2 regions of the Barrientosiimonas endolithica genome follow, and region 2 is predicted to be linked to the other one. Evidence: predicted binding sites of a transcription regulator. Region 2 holds the regulator's gene; the other holds the start of a gene.
The links. Region 2 encodes HrcA, which represses chaperone genes, less so after heat shock. Its sites were predicted from a motif close to TTNGCACTCGNNNNNNNCGAGTGCNAA; they were not measured.
Positions count from the first base shown of each region.

Region 1: the regulator HrcA is predicted to act here: its motif matches at 1,244-1,270, upstream of groL (chaperonin GroEL).

Region 1 covers NZ_AP027735.1:2,928,555-2,931,958, forward strand. The annotation lists gene groL (chaperonin GroEL) at 1-1,093, opposite strand, end outside; gene QUE40_RS14860 (LLM class F420-dependent oxidoreductase) at 1,317-2,357, opposite strand; gene QUE40_RS14865 (DUF3263 domain-containing protein) at 2,428-2,718, opposite strand; gene QUE40_RS14870 (pyridoxal phosphate-dependent decarboxylase family protein) at 2,787-3,404, opposite strand, start outside.
Region 2 covers NZ_AP027735.1:2,042,460-2,045,863, reverse strand. The annotation lists gene QUE40_RS10325 (NrtR DNA-binding winged helix domain-containing protein) at 1-550, opposite strand, end outside; gene QUE40_RS10320 (DUF3097 domain-containing protein) at 547-1,416, opposite strand; gene hrcA (heat-inducible transcriptional repressor HrcA) at 1,601-2,626, shown strand; partial or broken gene dnaJ (molecular chaperone DnaJ) at 2,623-3,404, shown strand, end outside.

The DNA.
Region 1 (3,404 bases), 890 kb from region 2:
GCAGCTTCTCGCGGTCGTAGTCGGAGTCGCTGTTCTCGATCTCGGCGCGGATCTGGTTGACGCGACCGGCGATCTGGTCGGCGTCGCCCGAACCCTCGACGATGGTGGTCTCGTCCTTGGTGACGACGACCTTGCGGGCCTTGCCGAGCATGTCGAGCTCGGCGGTCTCCAGCTTGAGGCCGACCTCCTCGGAGATGACCTGGCCACCGGTGAGGATCGAGATGTCGCCCAGCATCGCCTTGCGACGGTCACCGAAGCCGGGGGCCTTGACGGCGACCGACTTGAAGGTACCGCGGATCTTGTTGACGACCAGGGTCGACAGGGCCTCGCCCTCGACGTCCTCGGCGATGATCACCAGCGGCTTGCCCGACTGCATGACCTTCTCCAGCAGCGGCAGCAGGTCCTTGATCGAGGAGATCTTGGAGTTGACGACCAGGATGTAGGGGTCGTCGAGGACGGCCTCCATGCTCTCGGTGTCGGTGACGAAGTAGCCGGAGATGTAGCCCTTGTCGAAGCGCATGCCCTCGGTGAGCTCGAGCTCGAGCCCGAAGGTGTTGCTCTCCTCGACGGTGATGACACCTTCCTTGCCGACCTTGTCCATCGACTCGGCGATGATGTCGCCGACGTTCTCGTCGCCACCGGCCGAGATCGCCGCGACGGCAGCGATCTGGTCCTTGGTGTCGACCTCCTTGGACGCCGACTTCAGCTCGTCGGAGACGGCCACGACGGCCTTCTCGATGCCGCGCTTGATCGCCATCGGGTTGGCGCCGGCCGCGACGTTGCGCAGACCCTCGCGCACCATCGCCTGGGCCAGCACGGTCGCGGTGGTGGTGCCGTCACCCGCGACGTCGTCGGTCTTCTTCGCGACCTCCTTGACCAGCTCGGCGCCGATCTTCTCGTACGGCTCGTCGAGCTCGATGTCCTTGGCGATGCTCACACCATCGTTGGTGATGGTGGGGGCGCCCCACTTCTTCTCGAGCACGACGTTGCGGCCCTTGGGGCCCAGCGTCACCTTCACGGCGTCGGCGAGGGTGTTCATACCCTTCTCGAGACCGCGGCGCGCCTCCTCGTCGAAGGCAATGGTCTTGGCCATTTGCGGTGGTTCCTCCCACACGTCAGCGAATCGGCCGCAGGTCGCCCGCGACGGACGAGGCCGGTCTCCGGGCTCACGTCGCCCGTCGCTCGACCCCTCGACACCACGGCCAGGTCTGTCACTCTCACCAGGAGAGTGCTAAAGCCATGATTAGCACTCGGAGGGGCCGAGTGCAAATGGAGGGCGGCGGACGCACGGCCCGGAACGCGCCGGGCGGCAGCCCCTACGGCAGCAGCGAGCGCAGCGCCTCGATCTGGGCGATCCGGCCGGAGGCGTCGCCCGCGAGGGGGTGCACCGCGAGCGTGGTCACGCCCGCGTCGGCGTACGCCTTGACCCGGCCGCGCACGAAGTCCTCGGTCCCGATGAGCGAGGTCTGGCGTACGAGCTCGTCGGGCACGGCCTTGGCGGCCTCGTCCTTGCGCCCGGCCAGGTAGTGCTCCTGGATGCGGGCGGCGTCGTCGGCGAAGCCGTAGCGCTCGGCGAGGGAGTAGTAGAAGTTCTTGCCGCGGGCGCCCATGCCGCCGATGTAGAGCGCGAGCTGCAGGCGCGGCAGCTCGAGCAGCTCGTCGGTGTCGTCGCCGATCGCGAGCGGCGGCCCGACGCACACGTCGAGGTCGCCGAGCGCGGGGTCGCGCTTGGCGCGGCCCTTGGCCAGCGGCCCGCCCCAGACCGACTCGGCCTTCTCGGGGTAGAAGAAGATCGGCTGCCAGCCCTCGGCGATCTCGGCGGTCATCTCGACGTTCTTCGGGCCGAGCGCGGCGATGAGGATCGGGATGCGGTCGCGCACCGGGTGGTTGATGAGCTTCAGCGGCTTGCCGAGGCCGGTGCCCTCCTCGGCCGGCAGCGGGATGCGGTAGTGGCGCCCGTCGTGCTCGACCTTCTCGCGCCGCCACACCTGGTGGCAGATGTCGACGATCTCGCGGGTGCGGCCGAGCGGCGCGTCGTAGGGGACGCCGTGGAAACCCTCGATGACCTGCGGCCCCGAGGCGCCGATGCCGAGCACGAACCGGCCGCCGGAGACGTAGTCGAGACCCGCCGCGGTCATCGCGGTGAGGGTGGGCGTGCGGGTGAAGATCTGCAGGATGCCCGAGGCGAGCTGGATGCGCTCGGTGCGCGCGGCGAGGAAGCCGAGCTGGCTCACCGCGTCGAAGCTGTACGCCTCGGGCACGAAGACGATGTCGACGCCGACCCGCTCGAGCTCCCCGACCTCGTCGGCGACCTCGGAGAAGCCACCTGCATATCCCAACGGCATTCCGATGCGCATGGGCTCACCCTGGCAGACCGGCGTGCGGCGGTGGCCGGCTCGGTCGGGCCGTTCCGGATCGTGGAGCGGCTCAGGTGTCGAAGCCGAGGCGGCGCGCCGAGCGCTGCTTCATGCGCGAGGCGCGCAGTCGGCGCAGCCGCTTGACCAGCATCGGGTCGTGCTCGAGCGCGGCCGGGGTGTCGATCAGGGCGTTGAGCACCTGGTAGTAGCGGGTGGAGCCCATGTCGAACCGCTCGCGGATCATCTGCTCCTTGGAGCCGGGGAACTTCCACCACTGCCGCTCGAAGGCGAGGATGTCGCGGTCGCGGTCGCTCAGGGAGCCGGTCTGCGGCTGCTGCTGGGACTGCTCGGCGGCGCTCATCGGTGGGGATCTCCAAGCGTGCGGTCGGGACTGCTTGGCCCCGATCGTACGGCGGAACTACAGCGCTGTCATTCCCACCACGACCAGCCGGTACGCCTGTGGCGGCTGTGACGAGTGAGTCGCCGAGAGCAGCGCCCGGGGGCCGCGCGCTCAGGCCATCGAGTCCAGCAGCACCCGGATGTCGTCCTCGGTCGTCTTGGGGTTGACGATCGCGAACCGCGCGAGCGTCTCCCCTCGTGCGAGGTCGGCACCACGAAGCCGACCTGGTCGGCGAGCAGCTTGTCGGACCAGGCGTAGTAGTCCTCGGTGCTCCAGCCCAGCCGGCGGAACACCAGGACGGTGAGGTCGGCGTCGCGCACGACCTCGACGTACGGCCGGCGCTCGACCTCGCGCTGGGCGAACCGCGCGACGGACAGGGTGTGCTCGATCGCGGCGGTGTAGGCGTCGGTGCCGTTGGCGACGAGGGAGAACCAGAACGGCAGGCCGCGGGCGCGCCGCGTGAGGCCGACGGAGTAGTCGGTCGGGTTCCACTCGGGGGCGTCGTTGAGCACGTCGAGGTACGTGGCGTGCTGGGTGTGCGCGACCCGCGCGAGCGCCGGCTCGCGATAGATCAGCGCGCAGCAGTCGAACGGCGCGAACAGCCACTTGTGCGGGTCGACGATGAAGCTGTCGGCGCGCTCGATCCC
Region 2 (3,404 bases):
GCGCCAGCTCCGGGCGCCAGGCATGCTCACCCAGCCCGAACAGCTGGTCGCGTCGCTCGCGCCGCGCCCGCACCTGCGCGCCCGACCCGCGCCCGACCCAGCGGTCCAGCCGCGCCACCGGCTCGGCCGACCCGGGCGACCCGGGCGACCCGGCCGACCCGTCGGCCGACCCCGGCTCCGCGGCCGCGCCGCGCCGGTCCTCCCAGGGGAGCGCGTCGTACAGCCCCAGCCAGCCCTGCTCGTCGGTGGCGGCGCGGGTGAGCCCGAGGTAGGAGATCGACACCACGCGGCCCTCGCTGTCGCCGCGGCCGAGGTCGGCGAAGGTGTAGAGCTGCTCGACGAAGCCCAGCGAGTGGCCGGTCTGCTCCTCGACGAACGCGCGCACCCCGGCCTGCAGCGAGCGCTGCTGCGGGTGCAGCGGGCCGGCGGGCAGCCGGCGCGGGTCGCCGGAGGCCAGCGCGGCGGGCATGCCGTCGTCGACCGTGACGACCAGCGCCACCAGCTCGGTGGTGTCCTGCGCGACGGCACCCGCGCCGGGCCTGCGGCTCACGGCACCGTGACGAAGTCGATGAGCTCCTCCACCCGGCCGAGCAGCTCGGGCTGGAGGTCGGCGTAGGTGCGCACGGTGCCCAGTATGCGTTTCCAGCCGTGCGCGACGTCGGCCTGCGAGGCGTGCGGCCAGCCCAGCTCGGCGAGGATGCCGTGCTTCCACGACGTGCCGCGCGGGATGGTCGGCCACTGCGACCAGCCGAGCCGCTCGGGTCGCACGGACTGCCAGACGTCGACGTAGGGGTGGCCCACGATCAGCACGTGCTCCGACGGGGCCGCGGCGCGGGCCTGCTCGACGATGCGGGTCTCCTTGCTGCCCGGCACCAGGTGGTCGACGAGGATCCCGAGGCGGCGCTGCGGACCGGGCCGGAAGTCGCGGATCACCGCCTGCAGGTCGTCGACGCCGTCGAGCATCTCGACCACGACGCCCTCGACGCGCAGGTCGTCGCCCCAGACCTTCTCGACCAGCTCGGCGTCGTGCCGGCCCTCGACCAGGATGCGCGAGGCCGACGCGACCCGGGCCGGGGCGTCGGGCACGGCCACCGACCCGGAGGCGGTGCGGCTCTTCGTGGCCCGCTGCGCGGCGAGCGCGGCCGTGTCGGTGCGCGGCGCGGTGAGCTCGACCGGCTTGCCGTCGATGAGGAAGCCGGGCCCGAGTGGGAACGCCTTGACCCGGCCGCGCCGGTCCTCCAGGTGCACCACGTGCATGCCGCCGGCCTTCTCGACCCGCACGACGGCGCCGACCCAGCCGGAGTCGGCGTCCTCGACGACCAGGTCGCGCGCGGCCTCGACCTGCGCCGAGCGGCCCCGCCGGGGCGCCTTCCAGTCACCAGCGAGCACGTCGGATCCGTAGCGGTCGGGAGTCACCCCGTGAGGGTAGGGAAGGGTGGCAGACCCGCCCGGGCGACACGCTCGTACGCCGGCGCGTGGTTTTCTCGCTGCGCCGCACCGGACGTAGACTTGGCACTCGGGTGTGCAGAGTGCCAGCTCGGGCGGTCCCGGGCCGGTGCGAGCGCGCCCGCCGCTCCCGATGCCGACGAAGGTGGTGACCATGTCCGACGACAGGCGACTGCAGGTGCTGCGCGCGATCGTGCAGGACTACGTGGCGACCTCCGAGCCGGTGGGGTCCAAGGCGCTGCTGGAGCGGCACCGCCTGGGCGTCTCGGCCGCGACGGTGCGCAACGACATGGCCGCGCTCGAGGAGGACGGGCTGATCGCCGCGCCGCACACGTCGGCCGGGCGCATCCCGACCGATGCGGGCTACCGGCTGTTCGTCGACCGGCTCAGCGGGATCAAGCCGATGAGCCGCGCCGAGAAGAGCGCGATCCGGACCTTCCTGGACCAGTCGGTCGACCTCGACGACGTCGTCGACCGCACCGCGCGGCTGCTCGCCTCGCTCACCCAGCAGGTCGCGGTCATGCAGTACCCCTCGCTCAGCCGCTCGACGGTGCGCCATGTCGAGCTGGTGCCGCTCGGGATCGACCGCGCGATGGTGGTGCTGATCCTGTCCAGCGGCCGGGTCGAGCAGCGCGTCGTCGAGCTGGCGCAGGACCCGGCCGACGCGGCCGGCCAGCAGCTGCTCGGCGAGCTGCGCGCCCGCATCAACGCCGTCACCGACGGCCAGGTGCTCGGCGAGGCGACCGCGCAGCTGTCGAGCCTGCCGGAGGAGTTCCCCGCCGTCGACCGGCCGAGCGTGCAGGCGATCATCACCTCGCTCACCGACCTGCTGCGCGAGCAGCGGGAGGAGCGGGTGGTGCTGGCCGGCACCTCCAACCTCGCGCGCACGGGCGTCGACGCCGGAGACCTCGGTGTCGTGCTCGAGGCGCTCGAGCAGCACGTGGTGCTGCTGCGCCTGCTGGAGTCGCTCGACCCCGTCGAGCGCGACGCCGTCGCGGTGCGCATCGGCGCCGAGAACCCGCACGCCGGGCTGCAGTCCACGTCGGTGGTGACGACGACGTACGGCAGTGGCGGCGTCGCCGGCCTCGGCGTGCTCGGACCGACCCGGATGGACTACCCCTCGACCATGGCGGCCGTCCGCGCCGTCGCCCGCTACGTCTCGGAGATCCTCGACCAGTGAATGACTACTACGGCACCCTCGGCGTCTCGCGCGACGCGAGCCCGGAGGAGATCAAGCGCGCCTACCGCAAGCAGGCCCGCCGGCTGCACCCCGACGTCAACCCCAGCCCCGAGGCGGCCGAGGAGTTCAAGCGGCTGTCGGTGGCCTACGAGGTGCTGTCCGACCCGCAGAAGAAGGGGCAGTACGACGCCGGCGTCGACCCCATGGCGGCCGGCGGAGCCGCCGGGTTCGGCCAGGGCTTCTCCTTCACCGACATCATGGACGCCTTCTTCGGCGCCGGTGCGGCGGGCGGCGCCCGCGGGCCGCGCAGCCGCCAGCAGCGCGGCCAGGACGCCCTCGTGCCGCTCGAGATCGACCTGCGCGAGGCCGTGTTCGGCGGCGAGGCCGACCTGACGTTCGACACCGCCGTCGTCTGCCCGACCTGCCACGGCGACGGGGCGCGGCCGGGCACCGGCCGCCGCACCTGCGACGTGTGCCACGGCGCCGGCCAGGTGCAGGAGATCCAGAACTCCTTCCTCGGCCAGGTGCGCACCACCCGTCCGTGCGGCGCCTGCCGCGGCTTCGGCGAGATCATCACCGACCCGTGCTTCGACTGCTCCGGCGAGGGCGCGTGCGCGACCGCCGCACCATCACCATCAAGGTCCCCGCCGGCGTCGACAGCGGCACTCGCATCCAGCTCGCCGGTGAGAGCGAGGCCGGTCCGGGCGGCGGTCCGAACGGCGACCTGTACGTCGAGGTCCGGGTGCGCAAGCACCCCGTCTTCCAGCGGCAGGGCGAC